2 regions of the Streptomyces sp. HUAS TT7 genome follow, and region 2 is predicted to be linked to the other one. Evidence: riboswitches for the same ligand, from Rfam matches in the RefSeq annotation. Region 2 holds a riboswitch; the other holds the start of a gene.

Region 1 (11,513 bases), 4.5 Mb from region 2:
GGTCAGCAGGTCGACGCAGTTCATCGAGCGGCCGGTGCGCGCCATCAGGGCGGCCAGGAACCCGGGGTTCATCGACGCGCCGAGCGGGTCGGCCCTCGTCGCGGCCAGCGTGGCCCGGAGCCAGTCCTCGTCCTCGTCCAGGAAGATCACCGAGTGCGCCGTGAACGCCAGCACGCCCGCGTCGCGCGGCCCCGGCTGCGCCACCACCGTCGTACCGCCGTCGGCCGGCGGGAACCGCCCCATCGCCGCGGCCGCCAGAATGTCGCCGAGCGTGCCATCCATGAGATTCCCCGTTCCTTTCCGTCCAGAGGCCTTGAGTCTCCACCCACTGGAAACCGGACACTCGACAACATGATCGACGACGGCCCGGAAACCTTCACCATCGGGCAGCTCGCCCGCCGTACCGGACTGCCCGTGCGCACCATCCGGTACTGGTCCGACATCGGCGCCCTGCCTCCAGTCGGCCGCTCCCACGGCGGCTACCGGCTGTACGACGCCGAGAGCGTGGCCCGCCTGGAGCTGGTGCGCACCCTGCGCGAACTGGGGCTCTCCCTGGACGACGTACGCCGTGTGCTCGCCCGGGAGATCACGGTCGCCGAGGTCGCCGCGGCCCATGTCGCGGCGCTCGACGCCCAGATCCGGGCGCTCCGGGTCAGCCGGGCCGTCCTGTCGACCATCGCCCGACGGCAGTCCGACACGGAGGAGACGACCCTCATGAACAAGCTGGCCAGGCTCTCCGCGCGCGAGCGCAAGCAGATCATCGACGACTTCACCGACGAGGTGTTCGCCGGCCTCGACGACACCAACCCGCACTTCCACGCCCGGGTCCGCGGGGTGGCCGCCGAGCTGCCCGACGACCCCACCCCGCTCCAGGTCGACGCCTGGATCGAGCTGGCCGAACTCGTCGAGGACGAGGCCTTCCGGGCGCTGATGCGGCGGATCGCCGAGACCAACTCCGAGAGCTTCCGGGAGCGCTCGCGCGAACCGCAGGCCTACCTCGCCTTCGCGAAGAGGGTCGCCCTGCTCGCGGGCGGGGCCCAGGAGCGCGGAGTCGCGCCCGAAAGCCCCGAGGCCGACGCCCTTCTCACCGAGCTCCTCGGAGCGGGCGCGGGCCGGGCCGCCCTCCTGGAGCGGATCGGCGTCAGCCCGGACCTGCGCGTCGAGCGCTATTTCCAGCTGCTCGCCGTCATCAACGGGTACGAGCAGCCGCCGAGCGCGGCCGCCGCCTTCCAATGGCTGGCCGCCGCACTGCGCGCCCACGTCGGCAGCTAATCTGACCCGCGTCAGAAACGCATCAAGCAGTAGGCACCAACAAAGGGGTGGACCCAGTGGCGGACATCGAAGAGGCGCGCAAGGCGTTCGCGAAGCTCGACATCGACGGCGACGGACGCGTCACCGCGAGCGAGTACAAGGCGGTCATGGCGCAGCTGGGCGACTTCCACGTCACCGAGACGGTGGCCCAGGCCATCATCAAGGCCAAGGACGCCAACGGCGACGGCAAGCTCTCCTTCGAGGAGTTCTGGGCCTCGCTGAACAAGTGACGCCGATCGGCCCCGGTGGCGTACTCCCGCTCGCGCGGTACGCCGTCGGGGCCGGCCCGGAATAACTCCCCGGGCGCGCAAGTTCCCCGGAGCGTGCCAACACGGCACCATCTCCGGAAGGCCAGCTCATGAAGATCGGCATCATCGGCGCGGGCAACATCGGCGGCAACCTGACCCGCCGCCTCACCGCGCTCGGCCACGAGGTTTCCGTCGCCAACTCCCGCGGCCCGGGGACCCTTTCCGCCCTCGCCGAGGAGACCGGCGCGACCCCGGTCACCGTCGCCGAGGCCGCCAAGGGCGCACAGGTCGTCGTGGTCACCATCCCGCTCAAGCGCGTCCCCGACCTGCCCAAGGGCTTCCTCGATGGCGCGGCCGACGGCCTCGTCGTCATCGACACCGGGAACTACTACCCGAAGGAGCGCGACGGCCGGATCGACGCGATCGAGGACGGCCTGACCGAGAGCCGCTGGACCGAGCAGCACATCGGCCACCCGGTGATCAAGGCCTTCAACGGCACGTACGCACAGGACCTCCTTGAGCGGCCGCGCCCGCAGGGCGACCCCGAGCGGATCGCCCTTCCGGTGGCCGGAGACGACGCGGCCGCCAAGCAGCTGGTCCGCGAACTCGTCGACGAGCTGGGCTTCGACACCGTGGACGCGGGCGGCATCGACGACTCCTGGCGCCAGCAGCCCGCGACCCCGGTCTACGGACTGCGGGGCAACGTCGCGGAGGTCACCGAGGCCCTGGCGGCGGCGCCCAAGGAGCGCCCGGCCGCGCACAGCTTCTAGGCGCTCAGCATTCGATGATGTTGACGGCGAGGCCGCCGCGGGCCGTCTCCTTGTACTTGACGCTCATGTCGGCCCCCGTCTCCTTCATCGTCTTGATGACCTTGTCCAGGGACACCTTGTGGCTGCCGTCGCCGCGCATCGCCATCTTGGCCGCGGTGACGGCCTTCACGGCGGCCATGCCGTTGCGCTCGATGCACGGGATCTGGACGAGGCCGCCGACCGGGTCGCAGGTCAGACCCAGGTTGTGCTCCATGCCGATCTCGGCCGCGTTCTCGACCTGCTCGGGGGTGCCGCCCAGGACCTCGGCGAGCGCGCCCGCCGCCATCGAGCAGGCGGAGCCGACCTCGCCCTGGCAGCCGACCTCGGCGCCGGAGATCGACGCGTTCTCCTTGAACAGCATGCCGATCGCACCGGCGGCCAGCAGGAAGCGGACGATGCCGTCCTCGTCGGCGCCGGGCACGAAGTTCATGTAGTAGTGCAGCACCGCCGGGATGATGCCCGCGGCGCCGTTGGTGGGCGCGGTCACGACCCGGCCGCCCGCCGCGTTCTCCTCGTTGACCGCCATCGCGTACAGCGTCGCCCACTCCATGGCGTGCGCCTCGGGGTTGCCCTCGGCGCGCAGCTGGCGGGCGGTGGTGGCGGCGCGGCGGCGGACCTTGAGGCCGCCGGGCAGGATGCCCTCGCGGGACATGCCGCGCGAGACGCAGGCCTGCATGACCCGCCAGATGTCGAGCAGCCCGGAGCGGATCTCGTCCTCGGTGCGCCAGGCCTTCTCGTTCTCCAGCATCAGCGCGGAGATCGAAAGACCCGTGTCCTGGGCGAGCCGGAGCAGCTCGTCGCCGGTGCGGAAGGGGTGCTTGAGAACGGTGTCGTCCGGCACGATCGGGTTCTCACCGGCCACGGCATCCTCGTCCACCACGAAGCCGCCGCCGACCGAGTAGTACGTCTTCTCCAGGATCAGCGCGCCGTCGATGTCGTACGCGAAGACCGTCATGCCGTTGGCGTGGTACGGCAGCGCCTTGCGGCGGTGCAGGATCAGGTCGTCGTCGTAGGCGAAGTCGATCTCGTGCATGCCGAGCACGTTGAGCCGCCCCGAGTCCTTGATCCGCTCCACCCGGTCGTCGGCGGTCTCGACGTCGACCGTGCGCGGGGAGGCGCCCTCCAGGCCGAGCAGCACCGCCTTCGGCGTGCCGTGGCCGTGTCCGGTGGCGCCGAGCGAGCCGTACAGCTCGGCCCGTATCCGCACGGTGTGGGCGATCAGGCCCTCGTTCTTCAGGCGCGCGGCGAACATCCGGGCCGCCCGCATCGGGCCGACGGTGTGGGAGCTGGACGGGCCGATGCCGATCGAGAACAGGTCGAAGACCGAGATGGCCACGGGGGACTCCTTGGGGGTTGGTAGACGCCGTTGTCTGCCGGGTGGTGCAGAGCAAAGCTGGGACAGCATGGGATGGGGCACCGCGCTCACTACCAGTGTGCGCGGTGCCCCGGAGCTTCGTCCCGAAATGAACCGGGAACTGAAGCGTACGAAACTACTTCAGGCCGGGGTACAGCGGGTGCTTCGCGGCCAGAGCGGACACCCGGGCGGCCAGGGCGTCCTTGTCGAAGTCCGGCTTCAGGGCCTCGGCGATGATGTCGGCGACCTCGCGGAAGTCGTCGTCACCGAAGCCGCGGGTGGCGAGCGCCGGGGTGCCGATCCGCAGACCCGAGGTGACCATCGGCGGCCGCGGGTCGTTCGGGATGGCGTTCCGGTTGACCGTGATGCCGACCTCGTGGAGACGGTCCTCGGCCTGCTGGCCGTCCAGCTCCGAGTTGCGCAGGTCCACCAGGACCAGGTGCACATCGGTGCCGCCGGTGAGCACGTCCACGCCCACGGCCTTGACGTCGTCCTGGACCAGGCGCTCGGCCAGGATCCGGGCACCGTCCAGGGTGCGCTGCTGGCGCTCCTTGAACTCCGGGGACGCCGCGACCTTGAACGAGACCGCCTTGGCCGCGATCACGTGCTCCAGGGGGCCGCCCTGCTGACCGGGGAAGACCGCCGAGTTGATCTTCTTGGCGAGCTCCTGCGTCGACAGGATGACACCGCCGCGCGGACCGCCGAGGGTCTTGTGCGTGGTGGTGGTCACGACGTGGGCGTGCGGCACCGGGTTGGGGTGCAGACCCGCGGCGACCAGGCCCGCGAAGTGGGCCATGTCGACCATCAGATACGCGCCGACCTCGTCCGCGATGCGGCGGAAGGCGGCGAAGTCCAGCTGGCGCGGGTAGGCGGACCAGCCGGCCACGATCAGCTGCGGCTTCGACTCCTTGGCCAGGCGCTCGACCTCGGCCATGTCGACCTCGCCGGTCTCGTCGACGTGGTACGGGACCACGTTGTAGAGCTTGCCGGAGAAGTTGATCTTCATGCCGTGGGTCAGGTGGCCGCCGTGGGCCAGGTTCAGACCCATGATCGTGTCGCCCGGCTTGAGCAGCGCGAACATCGCGGCCGCGTTCGCCTGGGCGCCCGAGTGCGGCTGCACGTTGGCGGCCTCGGCGCCGAAGAGCGCCTTGATGCGGTCGATCGCGATCTGCTCGACCACGTCGACGTGCTCACAGCCGCCGTAGTAGCGGCGGCCCGGGTAGCCCTCGGCGTACTTGTTGGTGAGGACCGAGCCCTGGGCCTCCATGACCGCGACCGGAGCGAAGTTCTCCGACGCGATCATTTCGAGGGTGGACTGCTGACGGTGGAGCTCGGCGTCGACGGCGGCGGCGACGTCCGGGTCCAGCTCATGGAGGGGCTGGTTCAGAAGCGACATCAGACGATCCCTGTATCCCTTATCCCTGTGGTCTCTGGGTCAGCTGGCGAAGTCGGTGTACTCGTCGGCGGAGAGCAGGTCGCCCGGCTCGTCCGTGACCTTCACCTTGAACAGCCAGCCGCCCTCGAACGGAGCGGAGTTCACCAGGGCCGGGTCGTCCACGACGTCCTGGTTCGCGGCGACGACCTCGCCGGTGACGGGGGAGTACAGGTCGCTGACCGACTTGGTGGACTCCAGTTCGCCGCAGGTCTCGCCGGCGGTCACCGTGTCACCCACGTTCGGAAGCTGTACGTACACGACGTCACCGAGCGCGTTGGCCGCGTGCTCCGTGATGCCGACCGTCGAGACGCCGTCCTCGGCGTTCGACAGCCACTCGTGCTCCTTGCTGTAGCGCAGCTGCTGCGGGTTGCTCATGACCTGAATTCTCCTGTATGCGGGGGAGTGCTGGTGACGGGGTCTCGGAGAGTGTCTCGGACAGCGAGACGAGAGGGGTGGTGCCGCAGGGAGGCGGGTGTCACTTCTCGCGCTTGTAGAAGGGCAGCGCGACGACCTCGTACGCCTCGTGCGTCCCGCGGATGTCGATGCCGACGCCGGCGGTGCCGGGCGCGGCGTGCGCGGCGTCCACGTACGCGATGGCGATCGGCTTGCCGAGCGTCGGCGACGGGGCGCCGGAGGTGACCTCGCCGACGACCTCGCCGTCCGCCACGACCGAGAACCCGGCGCGCGGCACCCGGCGGCCCTCGGCGATCAGGCCGACCAGCTTGCGCGGCGGGTTCGCGGCGGCCTTCTCGGCGGCGGCCTCCAGAGCCGTACGGCCCACGAAGTCGCCGTCCTTCTCGAACTTCACGACCCGGCCGAGCCCGGCGTCGAACGGGGTGAGCGCGGTGGTCAGCTCGTGCCCGTACAGCGGCATGCCCGCCTCCAGGCGCAGGGTGTCGCGGCAGGACAGGCCGCACGGCACGAGACCCGCGTCCTGGCCGGCCTCGGTCAGCGCGCGCCACAGCTGCTCGGCGTGTTCCGGGGCGACGAACAGCTCGAAGCCGTCCTCGCCGGTGTAGCCGGTGCGGGCGATCAGAGCGGGGACACCGGCGACGGTGCCGGGCAGGCCCGCGTAGTACTTCAGGCCGTCCAGGTCGGCGTCCGTGACGGACTTGAGGATGCCGGGGGACTCGGGGCCCTGCACGGCGATCAGCGCGTACGCGTCGCGGTCGTCGCGGACCTCGGCGTCGAAGCCGGCCGCGCGCTCGGTGATCGCGTCGAGGACGATCTGCGCGTTGCCCGCGTTGGCGACGACCATGTATTCGGGGGCCTCGGTCTCGCCCAGGCGGTAGACGATCAGGTCGTCGACGATGCCGCCGTCCTCCTGGCAGATCATCGTGTACCGGGCGCGGCCGGGGCCGATGGTGGCGATGTTGCCGACCAGCGCGTAGTTCAGCGCCTTCATGGCCTCGGGGCCGGTGACGGTGATCTCGCCCATGTGGGACAGGTCGAAGAGCCCGGCGCGGGTCCGTACGGCGTTGTGCTCGTCGCGCTCGCTCCCGTACCGCAGCGGCATGTCCCAGCCCGCGAAGTCGGTCATCGTGGCGCCCAGCGAACGATGCAATGCGTCGAGGGCAGTGAGGCGGGGGGCGTTGCTCATGGATGTGGCTCCAAGGTCCCGGGGCATGACGGTCGAGGACATCCTCCCCATCTGTCATCGGAACCTGAGAGGTTCACCGGCACGCGCTGTGCGTCACGGCTTGCACCTTGGGTGGGGACGCCCGGCAGGGGACGGCCCGCTTTTCAGATCTGCCTCGTCCGCGCGGTACGGGGCCTGAGAGATTCAAGGGAGGAACTTGCTCCTTCGGCGCCCCAGCTCACAGCTGCTGAGGACTCTCCCGCGCGGATTCGAACGGCCGGTATGCAGTTGGCGCGCACATCATTGCACGCATCCCGGAAGCGGCATATCGCCGGTGACCTATTACCGTCTCTTTACACTTCGTGGGCAGGGGTCGCGGGACCCGAACAGGGGGGAGTGCCATGACGGTTGGACGGAACACGGGCCAGGTGCGGGAGGCGGCCGCGCCGGTGCGCCACGCGCGGCCCGCGGCGGGCGATGCGGTGCGGGATCTGCGCGGGCGGCCCGAGCACACCCCGACGGAGCTGCTCTTCGACGCGGGCGACGTCGTCGTGGTGTCGGGCCTGCCCGGCAGCGGCAAGACGACGCTGATGCGCCGCACTGTCACGGACCGCCGCATCGATTCCCAGGACACCCGCCTCGCCTGGCAGCGCCGCCTTCCCGGCATCCCGTACGCCCTGTACCGCCCGCTGACCCGGACCGCGCACTTCGCCAGGACCTGGTGGGCGCTGCGCTCCGGCGACAGCCTCGTCGTGCACGACTGCGGTACGCAGGCGTGGGTGCGGCACTGGCTGGGCCGGGGCGCCCGGCGCAGGGGGCGCGCGCTGCGCCTCGTCGTGCTCGACGTGCCGCCCGGCATCGCCCTGGAGGGCCAGGCGATCCGCGGCCGCTGGGTGTCGAAGTACGCCTTCGCCCGGCACCGCGGCGCGGCCCGCCGCCTGATAGCCCAGGTGGAGGCCGGACGCCTGCCGACCGGCTGCGCCGGCGCGGTCCTGCTCGACCGGGAGTCGGCGACCGTGCTGCGCCGGATCGGCTTCTCCGAGTAGCGCCCCCTGACAGCGCGCCCCGGCGCGCGCCGGGCCCTTTCCCGGCACCCTTTCCCCCGGCCGCACCCGCGGCGCTAGGGTCGTGGGGCACGACAGCAGTCGGGGGAGAAGGACGGCACATGAACTTTCCGGAGCAGGCGTTCGCGCACCCGCACGGCGGCGGAGGCTGGCCGGGCAACGAGCTCGAAGAGACACTGGCGGCGGCGCTGGGCCACCCCGACGCGGGCCCCCGCCTCATAGAGGTGCTCGGCCGCAGCGTCGTATGGGTGCCGCTGCCCAACGGCGGCAGCCAGGAAAGCGCCGACCTCGACCTGCCCACCATGCAGCTCGACGGCGCCCCCTACGTCCCCGTCTACAGCTCCGAGCAGCAGTTCCTGCAGTGTGTCGGCTCCCACATGTCGTTCGCGGTGGCGCCCGCCGTCGAGTTCGCCCGCGGGCTCCCGCCGCAGCTCGGCGTCGTGGTCAACCCCGAGGGCGCGGTCGGGATGCCGCTGCCGCCGCCGGCCGTGGCCGAGCTGTGCCGTACCGGGCGTACCGCGCTCGACGGACCGGCGTCCGGCGCCCGGGTACGTCTCTTCGAGCCGGACTGGCAGGACGACCCGGTGGACTTCCTGAGCGCGGCCTCCGAGGAGTTCGAGGCGACCGGCGTGGTGCTCAGCGCCCGCCGTGCGCTCGCCTCCATCGAGGGGGATTCGCCCACGCTCTTCATCGGCGTGGAGTTCTCCACCTGGGACGGGGCGGGCCGCAACGCCCCCATGGAGGCGCTCGGCCGCGCGCTCGGCCGGGTCCCGGTCGGCTGGCCGGTCAACCTGGTCCTGCTCGATGTGACCCAGGATCCGGTCGCCACCTGGATGCGCGAGCGGGTGCGACCGTTCTACTCGCGGGCCCAGTAGCGACCGCCGGGTCGCGGCGGTGTCTGTACGGCGGCTTAACCTGGTTTCATGACCCTTGCATCCCCGCAGCCGCACGCGTGTGCCCGGGGCTGCGGGGCGGCGCAGGCGTCGGCACGGTGGATCGAAGAGGGGCGGGACCCAGGGTGAGCGCGTCAGGCACCGCGGCGGCCGGGCAGGTCGAGCACATGCTGCGCCAGGTGACGCCCGGGCGCTACGACGTGTACGAGGCGCTGCTCCACGCCCTCGCCGACCCCGCATCCGGCCAGGTCTGGATGCTGCTGTGGAACGGCCGGCCGGGCTCTCCGGACGCCCAGTACGGAAACATGGAGGTCGACGGCGTCGCGTACGCGCCCTGTGTCACCTCCGCGCAGGAGCTCGCCGCCAGTGGCTGGAACCGGGCGCACGAAGTGAACGGTGCCCTCGAAGTCGCCCGCGCCCTCTACCCCGACCGGTACGGGATCTGGCTCAATCCGCACGCCCCCGGCGGCGGCGTCGGCATCCCCTGGACGGATCTGCGGCGGATCGCCACGGGCCTGGACCGGATGCCCGCCGGGCCGCTGACGCTCTCGGAGCCGGCCGTCGAGATCCCGCAGTTCTACGCCCTGCTCGCGCAGAACGCGCATCGCACCCCGGCGGTCCGCTCGCTGCGTCGCGCCTGGGTGCAGCCCGCGCTCGGCACCCCGTACCTCGCGATCGGGCTCGACCTCTACAACACGAGCCCGCAGTCGGTCGACGCGGTGCGGGCGATGATGCAGCAGTCCGTCGCCGCCGTGCCGGACGGGCTCGCGGTGTCCACGGTCGCGATGTCCGACGAGTACGACCCGGTCGGCATGTGGCTGAAAGCCAATGCCCGGCCGTTCTACGACCGCGAGGCGCACGCCGCCCCGGCCCCCGGGACCTCTGGGTACGGCTACCCGCCGGCCGCCCCGCGCGCGTACTGAATCGCGTACTGAATCCGGCTTCGCCCGGCACACCAACCGGGACAGACCCCGGCAACTTCCCCCTCGCGAAAGGGGAATGTCCGTTCTGATGGGGCGAGGACCGCAATAGTCCCGGGCGCCGCATGCGCCCCAACTTCCCCATGTCCGCCCCTGGTTCACACGCGTCCGGATAACGGAAACCCCCTCTCCGCATCACGGTTGCGCATACTTTCGTCGCCAGGTCTGGCGGGTGATCGCGAGGCCATTGAAGACTCCCGGCATGCAGGGCCGTTCGGGCCCTTGTGCGAGCAGCTCGACCCGCTGCTTGGTGTCGCCCTCCGCTCGCACTGCTGATGGGAACGCGCCGCTACAGCGGCAAGTGCGGGCCGGTCACCGCCGGTTGAGAGGGGTCCTTGCCACGATGACGGCACCATTGCACGACACACCCGCCGACGCGGACCCGACCGCGGACATCAGTGTCACGCCCAGCGGCGAGACCAGGGCGGTCGAGGGGCGGTCGCTGGGCCGTATCGCCTGGAACCGGCTGAAGAAGGACAAGCTCGCCCTCACCGGTGGCATCGTTGTCGTGTTCCTGGTCCTCGTCGCGATCTTCGCGCCGCTGATCGTCGACGCGTTCGGACATCCGCCGGACGACTTCCACGAGGACCAGATCGACCCGCTGCTCTCCACGCCGATCGGCAGCTGGGGCGGCATCAACTCGCACTTCCTGCTGGGAGTTGAGCCGGTCAACGGCCGCGACGTGTTCAGCCGGATCGTCTACGGCGCGCGGATCTCGCTGCTCGTGGGCTTCCTCGCAGCCGTCTTCGCGGTGCTCGTCGGCACCGTACTCGGCGTGATCGCCGGCTACTTCGGCGGCTGGCTCGACGCGATCATCAGCCGCGTGATGGACATGCTGCTCTCCTTCCCGCAGCTGCTCTTCATCATCGCGCTGATCTCCGTGGTCCCCACCCGGCTCTTCGGGCTCAGCGGCACCGGGGTCCGGCTGCTCGTGATGATCCTGGTCATCGGTTTCTTCGGATGGCCGTACGTCGGGCGCATCGTGCGCGGCCAGACGCTGTCGCTGCGCGAGCGCGAGTACGTCGAGGCGGCGCGCAGCCTGGGCGCGGGCCGCGGCTACATCCTGTTCAAGGAGCTGCTGCCCAACCTGATCGCGCCGATCACCGTCTACATGACGCTGATGATCCCGACGAACATCCTCACCGAAGCGGCGCTCAGCTTCCTGGGAGCGGGCGTCAAGCCGCCCACGGCCTCCTGGGGGCAGATGCTGTCGACGGCGATCGCGACGTACCAGTCCGATCCGATGTTCATGATCATCCCGGGTCTGGCGATCTTCATCACCGTGATGGCGTTCAACCTCTTCGGCGACGGCGTCCGCGACGCCTTCGACCCGAAGGGCACCCGCTGATGCGGGAATTCGAAGACTCCGGCCCGGCGCACCGCACGGGCCGCGACACCCAAGACGCCCACTACGGAGGAAGCGAGATCGTGACAACCCCAGGTTCATCAAGACGAAAGACGGTCGCCGGCGCGGCCATCGTCGTTGCGGCTCTGCTGTCCACCGCGGCCTGCGGCGGGGGCGGCGACAGCACCGGCAAGGGCAAGGGCCCCGGCTTCAACGCCGCCAACAGCAAGCTCGCGAACGCGTCGACGAAGAAGGGCGGGGAGCTCAAGTTCGTCGGCACCCAGGACGCCGACTCGTGGGACCCGCAGCGCGGTTACTACGGCTTCATGTGGGACTACGCGCGCTACTACACGCGCACGCTGATCACCTACAAGCCCGCCCCGGGCAAGGAGAGCGAGACGCTCGTCCCGGACATCGCGACCGGTCTCGCGGACGTCTCGGCGGACAAGAAGACGTACACGTACCACCTGAAGGACGGCGTCAAGTGGGAGGACG
Region 2 (11,513 bases):
CGCGTACGCCGGGGGAGTTTCGGCGCATTCGAGTAGCCTTTCCCGCGAGAGAGACACGGGAAACCACTCTCAGGGTGATTATCACTCGGCGTGCCGAGTGTGGCGATCGTTGACGCACCCCGAGTGACTGCCTACCGTCGAGTGGGCAGGTCAAGGACGGAGGGTCGGCGTGAGAATGAGCGGCGACGGTACGGCAGGGGGCGCTCCCGGACGAACTCCGGGGGAGAGCGGGCCGTACCCGCTTCACAGCAGTGCGGCCGACCCGAGTACCGAAACGATCGGATACCGGGGGCCGACCGCGTGCGCGGCGGCGGGGATCACCTACCGACAGCTCGACTACTGGGCCCGTACCGGCCTGGTCGAGCCCAGTGTCCGTCCGGCCTACGGATCCGGCACCCAGCGTCTCTACAGCTTCCGGGACGTAGTCGTCCTGAAGATCGTCAAGCGCTTCCTCGACACCGGTGTCGCGCTCCAGAACATCCGCGCCGCGGTCCAGCACCTGCGTGAGCGCGGCTTCCGCGACCTGGAGCGGATGACGCTGATGAGCGACGGGGCCACGGTGTACGAGTGCTCGTCCCCGGACGAGGTCGTGAACCTGCTCCAGGGCGGCCAGGGCGTCTTCGGGATCGCCGTGGGCGTGGTGTGGCGGGACGTCGAGGCGGCCCTCTCGCAACTGCACGGCGAGCGCGTCGACACCGGCGAGACCCTGGTCGGGCACAACCCGGCCGACGAGCTGGCCAGGCGCCGCAACCGCGCGGTCTGACCCGCCCGGCGGCCGTGCCGGGGCCGATTGTCAGTGGCGTACGGCAGCATCGGTTACGTGAGAGCCGCGCCGACCATCCTGCATCTGGACATGGATGCCTTCTTCGCCGCCGCAGAGCAGGCGTCGAAGCCCAGCCTGCGTGGAAAACCGGTCATCGTGGGCGGCCTCGGCCCGCGCGGGGTGGTCTCGACGGCGTCGTACGAGGCCAGGCGCTTCGGGGTGCGCTCGGCGATGCCGATGGCGCAGGCCCGGCGGCTCTGTCCGAACGCGGCCTATCTGGTGCCGCGCTTCCAGCTGTACCGCACGGTCAGCGAGCAGGTGATGGAGCTGCTCCGCCGACTGTCGCCGCTGGTCGAGCCGCTGAGCCTGGACGAGGCCTTCGTGGACCTGGAAGCCGGCGGGGTGGCCTTCGGGTCGGTCGCCGCGCGGGAGGCCGGTGAGCGGCTGCGCAGGGACATCAGGGCGGTCACGGGGCTGAGCGGGTCGGTCGGGCTCGCCGGATCCAAGATGCTGGCCAAGATCGCCTCCGAGCAGGCGAAGCCGGACGGGCTCCGGCTCATAGAACCCGGCACCGAGCGGGGGCTGCTCGCCCCGATGCCGGTGCGCACCCTGCCGGGCGTGGGCCCGGCCACCGGGGAGCATCTGCGGCGGGCCGGGATGACCACTGTGGCCGACCTCGCCGAGGCGGGGGAGGACGAGCTCGTACGGCTGCTGGGGAAGTCGCACGGGGCGTCGCTGTACCGGATGGCGGCCGGGCACGACGACCGGCCCGTGGTGGCCGAGCGGGACACCAAGTCGGTGTCGGTGGAGGACACCTTCGACGTGGACCTGCACGACCGGGTGCGGATCATGACCGAGGTCGGCCGGCTCGCCGACCGGTGTGTGCAGCGGCTGCGGGCGTCCGGGCACTCGGGCCGCACCATCGTGCTCAAGGTCCGCCGTTACGACTTCTCGACGCTGACGCGTTCCGAGACGCTGCGCGGGCCCACGGACGACCCGGGGGTGGTGCGGGAGGCCGCCGGGCGGCTGCTCGACTCCGTGGACACCACGGGCGGAGTGCGGCTGCTCGGCGTGGGCGTCAGCGGGCTCGCCGATTTCACGCAGGAGGACCTGTTTGCGCAGGCGGCGGAGGAGCGGGCCGCGGAGGAACGGGGCGAGGAGGAGCCCGAGGGCGAGGAGGCCCCGGTGGCCGCCGCGGAGGCTGAGCCGGTCGAGGATCCGGCTCAGCGGCGGTGGCTGGCCGGGCACGACGTGACGCACGCCGAGTACGGGCCGGGATGGGTGCAGGGCAGCGGCGTCGGGCGGGTCACCGTGCGCTTCGAGACGCCGACGTCGCTGGTGCCGGGGCGGGTGCGGACCTTCAGGGTGGACGATCCCGGCCTGGAGCCGTCGGAGCCGCTGCCCCTGGTCGAGACACCGGAGCCACTGCCTCCGGTCGAGGAGACCGAGACCGAGACAGGGACGGGGATGGGGACGGGCGGGAAGGCCGAGACGGAGGCCGGGGCTGGGACCCCGGCCGGTCAGGCGTCTCCGTTGGCAAGGTAGCCGAAGTCGCGGTCGGGGGGCGGCGGGCCGGGGGCGGGGGCCGCGATGTCCAGACCGTAGTGGTGGTAGAGCTGGATCTCCTGTTCCGGGGAGAGATGGCGGCCCACGCCGAAGTCGGGGGCGTCCTTGATGAGGGCGCGCTCGTACGGTACGTGCAGCGCCTCGTCGACCAGGGTGCTCGGTTCGAGCGGGACGAAGGCATCCCGGCTGAACAGGCCGGTCCGCACCGCCGCCCACTCCGGTACGCCGGTCGCGTCGTCGAGGTAGACCTCGTCCACCGTTCCGAGCTTGCGTCCACTGCGGTCGTACGCCTTGCGGCCGATCAGGCTGCGCGGATCGATATCGGTCTGCACGGTCCCTCCAACTGGTCGCAACCGGTCACAACTGCTCCATAAGCACTACGAAAGTGCACATCGTGGGTGTTGGCCACTTGAGCAGTTGAACAAAGATTCGGGCTCGGACCTCGCTGGTAGGCTGGCAAACGGCTGCTGACCCCGTGCGGGAGAGCCCTCCGAAGTGCTCATTGAGTTCTCGGCGGGCGCCGAAGGAGCAACTCCTCCCCGGAATCTCTCAGGCCCACGGACCGCACGGACGAGGTCACTCTGGAAAGCAGGACGGGGGATGCGCGGGCTCTTCGGCCCGGGCGGAACCTTTCCTCACCGACGGTGAAAACCGGGTCGCCCCCATGCGCCCCGGTGAAGCTCTCAGGTTGAGATGACAGAGGGGGAGGCCGTCCGGGTACCCGCGCCGTGGTGCCCCTCGCAGGTCGTGCGACCAGGAGGCCTCCGTAATGACCGCCAACCGCATTCCGCTCAGCCAGCTGGAGCGTGGCATCCCGTTCGAGCAGCGCCACATCGGGCCCGATGCCGAGGCTCAGGCGAAGATGCTTGCGCAGGTCGGCTACGGCTCGCTCGACGAGCTGACCGCCGCCGCCGTTCCCGATGTCATCAAGAGCGCCGGGGCGCTGGGGCTGCCCGAGGCGCGGACCGAGGCCGAGGTGCTCGCCGAGCTGCGTCAGCTCGCGGACCGCAACCAGGTGCTCGCCCCGATGATCGGCCTCGGCTACTACGGCACCTTCACGCCGCCGGTGATCCTGCGCAACGTCATGGAGAACCCGGCCTGGTACACGGCGTACACGCCCTACCAGCCGGAGATCTCGCAGGGCCGCCTGGAGGCGCTGCTCAACTTCCAGACCATGGTCGCCGAGCTGACCGGCCTGCCGACCTCGGGCGCCTCGCTGCTCGACGAGGGCACCGCCGCAGCCGAGGCGCTCGCCCTTTCGCGGCGTGTGGGCAAGGTCAAGGGCGGGGTCTTCCTCGTCGACGCCGACACCCTGCCCCAGACCGTCGCCGTGATCCGGACACGCGCCGAGCCGACCGGTGTCGAGGTCGTCGTCGCCGACCTGAGCGAGGGCATCCCGGCCGAGGTCGCCGAGCGCGGTGTCTTCGGCGTGCTGCTCCAGTACCCGGGCGCCTCCGGCCAGGTCCGCGACCTGAAGCCGGTCATCGACGCGGCCCACGAGCTCGGCGCGATCGTCACCGTCGCCGCCGACCTCCTCGCCCTCACCCTGCTCGCCTCGCCCGGCTCGCTCGGCGCGGACATCGCCGTCGGCACCACCCAGCGCTTCGGGGTCCCGATGGGCTTCGGCGGCCCGCACGCCGGGTTCATGGCCGTCCAGGAGAAGTTCGCCCGCTCCCTGCCCGGCCGGCTCGTCGGTGTCTCCGTCGACGCCGACGGCAACAAGGCGTACCGCCTGGCCCTGCAGACCCGCGAGCAGCACATCCGCCGCGAGAAGGCCACCAGCAACATCTGCACCGCCCAGGTGCTGCTCGCCGTCATGGCCGGGATGTACGCCGTCTACCACGGTCCGGACGGGCTGAAGCAGATCGCGCAGCGCACCCACCGCTACGCCGTCGTGCTCGCCGAGGGCCTGAAGGCCGCCGGTGTCGACGTCGCCCACGGCTCCTACTTCGACACCCTGACGGTGCGCGTTCCGGGCAAGGCCGCAGCGGCCGTCGCCGCCGCCCGCGAGGGCGGGGTCAACCTGCACCTGGTCGACGCGGACACCGTCACCATCGCCTGCGACGAGACCACCACCCGGGCCCAACTGGCCGCCGTCTGGGCCGCGTTCGGGGCCGACGCCGATGTCGAGGCGCTGGATGCCGCGGCCGCCGACACCCTGCCGACCGCCCTGCTGCGCACCGATGACTTCCTGACTCACCCGGTCTTCCACCAGCACCGCTCCGAGACGGCGATGCTGCGCTACCTGCGCAAGCTCGCCGACCGCGACTACGCGCTCGACCGCGGCATGATCCCGCTCGGCTCCTGCACCATGAAGCTGAACGCGACCACCGAGATGGAGCCGGTGACCTGGCCCGAGTTCGGCCAGATGCACCCCTTCGCGCCGGTCGAGCAGGCCGCCGGCTACCTCACGCTCATCCGTGAGCTGGAGGAGCGGCTCGCCGAAGTCACCGGGTACGACGCGGTGTCCATCCAGCCCAACGCCGGTTCGCAGGGCGAGCTCGCGGGTCTGCTGGCGGTCCGCGCCTACCACCGCGCCAACGGCGACACCCAGCGCACCATCTGCCTCATCCCGTCCTCCGCGCACGGCACCAACGCGGCCAGCGCCGTGATGGCCGGCATGAAGGTCGTCGTCGTCAAGACCGCCGACGACGGCGAGGTCGACGCCGACGACCTGCGCGCCAAGATCGAGCAGTACCGCGACGAGCTCTCGGTCCTGATGATCACCTACCCGTCCACGCACGGCGTGTTCGAGGAGCACGTCGCCGACATCTGCGGCCTGGTCCACGAGGCCGGCGGCCAGGTGTACGTCGACGGCGCCAACCTCAACGCCCTGGTCGGGCTCGCCAAGCCGGGCAAGTTCGGCGGCGACGTCTCGCACCTCAACCTGCACAAGACGTTCTGCATCCCGCACGGCGGCGGCGGCCCCGGCGTCGGCCCGGTCGGTGTGCGGGCGCACCTCGCGCCGTACCTGCCGAACCACCCGCTGCAGCCGACCGCCGGTCCGGAGACGGGCGTCGGCCCGATCTCGGCGGCCCCGTGGGGCTCGGCCGGCATCCTGCCGATCTCGTGGGCGTACGTACGTCTCATGGGCGGCGAGGGCCTCAAGCGCGCGACCCAGGTCGCCGTGCTCGCCGCCAACTACATCGCCAAGCGCCTGGAGCCGCACTACCCGGTGCTCTACACGGGCCCCAACGGACTCGTCGCGCACGAGTGCATCGTGGACCTGCGGCCGCTGTCCAAGGCGACCGGCGTCAGCGTCGACGACATCGCCAAGCGCCTGATCGACTACGGCTTCCACGCGCCGACCATGTCGTTCCCGGTGGCCGGCACGCTGATGATCGAGCCCACCGAGTCCGAGTACCTGGCCGAGATCGACCGGTTCTGCGACACGATGATCGCGATCCGCGGCGAGATCGAGAAGGTCGCCTCCGGCGCCTGGCCGGCCGACGACAACCCGCTCGCCAACGCCCCGCACACCGCGGCCGCGCTCGGCGGCGAGTGGAACCACGCCTACAGCCGTGAGGACGCCGTCTTCCCGGCCGGTGTGTCGGCCGCCGACAAGTACTGGCCGCCGGTCCGCCGCATCGACGGAGCCTTCGGCGACCGCAACCTGGTCTGCTCCTGCCCGCCGCTGGACGAGTACGACAACTGACCCGACACATGCGTAAGGGCCGGTTCGGGGGTGTTCCCCGGGCCGGCCCTTGTGTTTCCGTACGGGACGAGTCCGCTGGGGATGCGTCCGTACGAGAGCTGTCCGTACGAGGCCGCGCTAGGCGGCGGTCGCCACCTGCTCGGCCGTGAGCGACCGGTGCGGGGCGATGATCTGCCCGTCCGGCAGCAGCTCACCGGTGTCCTCGAAGAGCAGGACACCGTTGCACAGCAGGCTCCAGCCCTGCTCCGGGTGGTGTGCCACGGGCTTCGCGGCTTCCCGGTCGGCGGAGAAGGCTGTCGGGCAGGCTGGCTGGTGCTGGCACATGGATGCGTTCTTTCGCTGCGTCGTGGTGAGTGTGCTGCGGCTCGATGCTTGGTTGTTCATGGCCGCCCCCCGTAGTAAGTCGGTCGGTCCGATCCCAGTGTTGCCCCACGGGCGTCAATCCGCAGGGATTTCGCGGCAGCGCTTCCTACTGCTTAATGACGTGTCACCCGCACGGACGGTTCAGCTCAACTGGCTTGTCTTTTCGGGTGGTTCGCAGTGGCCCGCCCGGACTAGCCCGTATGGCGGAGACGGCGCGTACGCAGCATAGACACACCGGTGCCCCGCGGCCACACCGGTCGCGGGGCACTTTTTCGCGCGTCGCCGAAGGCGAGGTCAGACGGGCTGGCCGAGCAGCGGTGCGGGGGCCAGACGCAGGGTCAGGACCGGCAGCAGTTCGCTGACCCGCAGCGGGCGGTGGGCGCAGATGCCGGGCGGGGCCGGTGCGAGCGGCACCAGCAGATCGTGCGGTGCGGGCGTGCCCGAGGCACCGTCGGCGGTGGTGGCGCCGTGCAGCCACAGCGTGAGCATGTACAGCTCGGGGACCGAGAGCAGCCGGGGCTGGTAGTGCGTGGTGAGCAGTTCGGCCTGGCGCAGGGCGCGCGCGGTCGAGGCGATGTAGGGGCCCTCGAAGAAGTGCGAGAAGGCCCAGCCGTCCGGAGTGAGCCGGGTGTCCGCGGCGGCGACCGGGCGGTCCGGGTCGCTGATGAGGAAACGCCAGCCGGCCAGGCGGGTGCGCGGGGTCCGGCCGCCCGGGGTGATTCCGTCCAGGACGTGGAGCGGGAGCGGAAGTTCGGGGGTGAGCGGACCTGAGGCGGAGCGGAGGGCCGGCGTGCGGGCCTCGCGGACGGCGGTGGGGGAACCGAGTGCCGCGAGGACGCTGCGCAGGGCGGGCGCGGGAGCCGGGGGGACATGCAGCGGCATGGTGGGTCGCCTCTCACTTCGGAGACACGGTGATGCGTGGGCGGTGCGGACGGCGCTGTCTGCGGTGCGGGGTCAGAGGGGGGCCGACGATGGATGGCCGGGGGCGCCAACTCTCTGCCTCATTTGCAGAGTTTATACGACACGTGTTCACGCAGTGTTTCGGCTAGCTGTCGTCGGTATTGCCCGCAAGTCGGTATCAGGTCCTTCTGTGCGGGCGATTTATCCGAGGAAGTGTCCTGTGTCCGGACCCCACCTGGAAAGGTGCCCCGCCGGGGGTCGGCCGAATCTCGTCGGTGTTTTTTACCATTGTCGCGACGGCGGTAACTGCCCGTTGCAGTATGCCCGCCGAATGTGCCGGATGGGTAGCTTGTGAGGCTACTCTTCCGGCGCTGCCCGCGCAGGCGTTATGGATCAGTAAGGCTGGGCATTATCGACCGTGACGCGAGCGGCCGGTGTCGCTGGCTGCCCATTCGAGGAGGGACCCTTCGATGGGGGAGAAGGTCGTGGCAGGCGGATTCGACCTGTCCGATCGGCACCGCTACCGGGACAAGCTACAGCAGTGCCTGGAGGGGCTCGGGAGGCTCCTGGCCCAGAAGCGGTTCGACCGCCCCAGGAACATGATGGGGCTGGAGCTGGAGCTGAATCTCGCGGGTCGCGACGGTATGCCGCGCATGATGAATGCCGAGGTGCTCGAACGCATCGCGAGCAGGGATTTCCAGACCGAACTCGGAATGTTCAACCTGGAAGTGAACATAGCCCCGCACCGGCTCGGCGGCCGCGTATTCGATCAGCTCGCCGAGGAGTTGAGGACCGGGCTCGGGTATGCCGATCGCAAAGCCGCCGAGGTCGACGCCGACATCATCATGATCGGAATTCTGCCGACCCTGACCCAGGACGATCTCGTGCCCGGGAATCTTTCCGCCGTCGACCGCTACGCCCTGCTCAACGATCAAATAGTGGCGGCCCGCGGAGAGGATTTCACCCTCGACATCCAGGGGGTGGAACGGCTCGTGTGCACCTCCGCGTCGATCACCCCCGAAGCGGCCTGCACCTCCGTGCAGCTGCATCTCCAGGTGACGCCCGCACGGTTCGCCGCGGTGTGGAACGCGGCGCAGGTGGTCGCGGCCGTGCAGATCGTGCTTGGTGCCAACGCGCCCTTCCTGTTCGGCCGGGAGCTGTGGCGCGAGTCGCGGCCGCCGCTCTTCGAGCAGGCCACCGACACCAGACCGGCCGAGCTGCGCGCCCAAGGGGTGCGCCCGCGCACCTGGTTCGGGGAGCGCTGGGTGACGTCCGCGTACGAACTCTTCGAGGAGAACCTGCGCTTCTTCCCGCCGCTGCTGCCCATCTGCGACGAGGAGGAGCCGCTGCGCGTCATCGCGGACGGCGGCGTGCCGCGCCTCAAGGAACTGGTGCTGCACAACGGCACGATCTACCGCTGGAACCGGCCGGTCTACGGGATCGCCGACGGCGTGCCGCACCTCAGGGTGGAGAACCGGGTGCTCCCGGCCGGGCCCACCGTCACCGACGTCCTTGCCAACGCGGCCTTCTACTACGGTCTGGTGCGGGCGCTCGCGGAGGAGTCCCGCCCGGTGTGGACGCGACTGCCCTTCGAGTCGGCCGCCGCCAATTTCGACACGGCGTGCCGGTACGGCATCGACGCCGAGCTGCTCTGGCCGACGCCCCGGCGCGGCGGCGGTCTGGCCCGGGTGCCCGCGGTCAAGCTCGTACGCGATGAGCTGCTGCCCCTGGCGGCGGCCGGCCTCGACGCGTGGGGGGTCGAGCCGGCCGACCGGGACCACTATCTCGGCATCGTCGAGGAGCGGTGCCGGCGCCGCGTGAACGGGGCGTCCTGGCAGGTCGACACCTATCACCGGGCGCTGGCCGCCGGGCTGGGCCGGGACGCGGCCCTCGCGGCGACCACCCGGCGCTACCGGGAGCTGATGCTCGGGGGTGAGCCGGTGCACACCTGGCCGACCGGCTTTCCCGGCCGGTCGACGGGCTAACCGCGGTGCTGGGCCTGGCTCAGGGCCGTGATCGCCTGGAGGATCACGGCCTGGATGTCGGCCGGGTCGTTCACCTGGTATCCGGCGCCGCCGGTCGCCTTCGCGATCTGCTGCACCTCGTCCTTGTCGGCGTCCGGGCCGACCGCGATGGCGATCAGCGGCACCGGCTTCGAGGGGTCGGTGAGCTTCTGCAACTGTGTGACGAGGTCGGCCCGCGAGATGCTGCCCGGGTCCTCGTTGGCGCCGTCGGTCAGCAGCACCACCGCGTTGAACTTGCCGCTCGCGTACGTGGAAGTCGCCTCCTTGTACGCGGCCAGCGTCGTGTCGAAGAGCCCCGTCGCGCCGCCCGGCACCGGCTGCAGCGCGGCGAACGCCGCCGACAGGCTGTCGCGCTGGGTGCGGCCGCCGGCCGTCGGGTCGCCGAGCCGGGCGGTCGGCACCAGGCGGCGGTAGTCGCGTGAGCCGTCGAGGTGCGTGGAGAAGTCCCACAGCCCGATCTCGTCCTCGGGCGTGAACTGCGCAAGCGCCTGGAGCAGCGAGGCCTTGGTGACGTCCATGCGCGAGCGCCCGCCCGAGTCGGGCACCGTGGCCGACATCGAGCCCGAGGCGTCCACCACCGTCGTCAGCCGTGCGCTCTGCACGGTGATCGTCCACATGCCGAGCGTCTCCTGCAGCTCCTGGGCCGACGGCGGGTCGGCGGTGGCGCTCGCGTACGGCTGGGGCGAACTGCCTCCGGCGGCCGAGGCGACCGGGCCGGCGGCGGGCCGGCCCGGTGTACGAAAGCCCTGCCCGGCAAGGGCCCGGACGGACTCGGGGTCGCCGAGGAGCGTCAGGAAACGCATCGCGGCCCGGCTCTCATCGGTGCTCATGCCCGCCTCGCGGACCATCGTGTACGGATAGTCGAGCTGCGCGGCGCCGTCCTTGGGGTAGAAGAGCCGCAGCCCCTGCCCCGCGCCGCGCGAGGCGTTGTACGCGAAGGCCGCCTGCTCCGACAGGACCACCGCCTGGTTGCGGCGCGCATTGCCCGTCTCGGCCGCCGAGTTGTCGCGGGCGAGGGTGTCCGCCAGCTCGCCGTCGCTGTCGGAGACCCGCTGCGAGAGCAGCTTGGCGAGGGCCGCGGTCCGGGTGCTGCCCTCAGGCCCCCGACTCGCCGCCGACCTGCCGATACAGCTCAGTGCGAGCAGCCCGGCGGCGCTGTGTACCGGATCGGCCGAGCCGAGGCGCACCTTGCCGTCCAGGGCGGCCGCATCGGCCAACTCGGCCCAGGTGTACGTCCTTTGAGGCCAGCCGAGCGACTTGGCGGCCTCGGGCACCGCGGCGAAGGCGACGGGCGAGTCGGCGACATGGCCCGCGGTGACGACGGAGGCCGACCCGCTGGCGTCCTTCGCCCGGTCCACCCACAGCGCGGCGTCGGGAATCCACACCGAGAAGTCGGGTTTGGCACCTGAGGTGAACGAAGCCGCGACCTTGTAGGAGTCCTGGGCGGTCACCCGGACGTCCATGCACGAGCCGTCCGAAGTGATCTTCTCCTTGCGGGCCCGGTCCGCGACGGCCTTCACGGCGGGCGCGACATCGGGCGAGGCGACCAGATCCAGCCGCACGGCGGATGCCGTGCACGAGTGGCCGAAGGTGAGCAGCCCGCGCTGTACGGCGATGGCCGTGCCCCCGGCCACGGCCAGGACGAGAGCGGTGGCGAGGGCGACCGTGCGCCGCCGCGCGGAGCTCCTGCCCTCCCCGGTGCTCCCGGTCGCGGCGTCGTCGGGCAAGCTGTGACGTCCCATGGCGGTGGTGCCCCTCCTTGAATCCTGAACAAGGAAAAAAGGGAGACCGCACCATCGCAATGGCGCCAGTCCCCCGGCCTGTCGCGCGCGATCTTCGTAATTTCTTTCGAGACCCTAGCGGGGCGGCGGTGGGGATGGAACGGGATTCGTCAACTGGAGGCAGGTGTGCAGGTGGAGGCCGAGCGCGTGGCTGATTCTCTTCCCGAAGAGGGGACTTCACCGCGGATCCTGCGGTCCGAGACCGTGCTCGTACTCGCGCTTTCGCTCGGCGCGAGCGGGGTGTCGGCGCTGATCAGCTTCATCGGCTCGCTCACCAAGCCGGGCGGCCTCAAGCACCAGGCGGCCAATCTCAACACCTCCTACGCTCCCGGGCGGCCGTGGCTCGATCTCGCCTGGCAGCTCTTCGGCATCGCGACGGCGCTCGTGCCGGTCGCGCTCGTCGCGCACCTGCTCCTTCGCGAGCGGACCGGTGGCCTGCGGGTGATCGGCTTCGACCGGAC

Evidence for each region. Region 2 has a riboswitch for glycine ahead of gcvP (aminomethyl-transferring glycine dehydrogenase). Riboswitches for the same ligand answer to the same signal wherever they lie in the genome.
Region 1: it holds a riboswitch for glycine, as region 2 does, so the genes downstream of both, gcvT (glycine cleavage system aminomethyltransferase GcvT) here and gcvP (aminomethyl-transferring glycine dehydrogenase) in region 2, are expected to answer to the same signal.

What each region holds. Positions count from the first base shown of each region.
Region 1 is NZ_CP196175.1:2,694,214-2,705,726, reverse strand. Features, by position in the region: gene ACSHXC_RS11970 (GNAT family N-acetyltransferase) at 1-282, opposite strand, end outside; gene ACSHXC_RS11965 (MerR family transcriptional regulator) at 352-1,272, shown strand; gene ACSHXC_RS11960 (EF-hand domain-containing protein) at 1,329-1,541, shown strand; partial or broken gene ACSHXC_RS11955 (NADPH-dependent F420 reductase) at 1,664-2,329, shown strand; gene ACSHXC_RS11950 (L-serine ammonia-lyase) at 2,334-3,704, opposite strand; gene glyA (serine hydroxymethyltransferase) at 3,859-5,118, opposite strand; gene gcvH (glycine cleavage system protein GcvH) at 5,158-5,532, opposite strand; gene gcvT (glycine cleavage system aminomethyltransferase GcvT) at 5,633-6,757, opposite strand; glycine riboswitch at 6,911-7,008, opposite strand; gene ACSHXC_RS11930 (AAA family ATPase) at 7,138-7,782, shown strand; gene ACSHXC_RS11925 (enhanced serine sensitivity protein SseB) at 7,902-8,675, shown strand; gene ACSHXC_RS11920 (enhanced serine sensitivity protein SseB C-terminal domain-containing protein) at 8,819-9,616, shown strand; gene ACSHXC_RS11915 (ABC transporter permease) at 10,017-11,021, shown strand; gene ACSHXC_RS11910 (ABC transporter substrate-binding protein) at 11,102-11,513, shown strand, end outside.
Region 2 is NZ_CP196175.1:7,205,288-7,216,800, forward strand. Features, by position in the region: gene ACSHXC_RS32500 (MerR family transcriptional regulator) at 176-763, shown strand; gene ACSHXC_RS32505 (DNA polymerase IV) at 821-2,308, shown strand; gene ACSHXC_RS32510 (PRC-barrel domain-containing protein) at 2,284-2,661, opposite strand; glycine riboswitch at 2,798-2,904, shown strand; gene gcvP (aminomethyl-transferring glycine dehydrogenase) at 3,099-5,984, shown strand; gene ACSHXC_RS32520 (DUF5999 family protein) at 6,102-6,308, opposite strand; gene ACSHXC_RS32525 (hypothetical protein) at 6,642-7,229, opposite strand; gene ACSHXC_RS32530 (glutamate--cysteine ligase) at 7,718-9,232, shown strand; gene ACSHXC_RS32535 (VWA domain-containing protein) at 9,229-11,013, opposite strand; gene ACSHXC_RS32540 (CPBP family intramembrane glutamic endopeptidase) at 11,200-11,513, shown strand, end outside.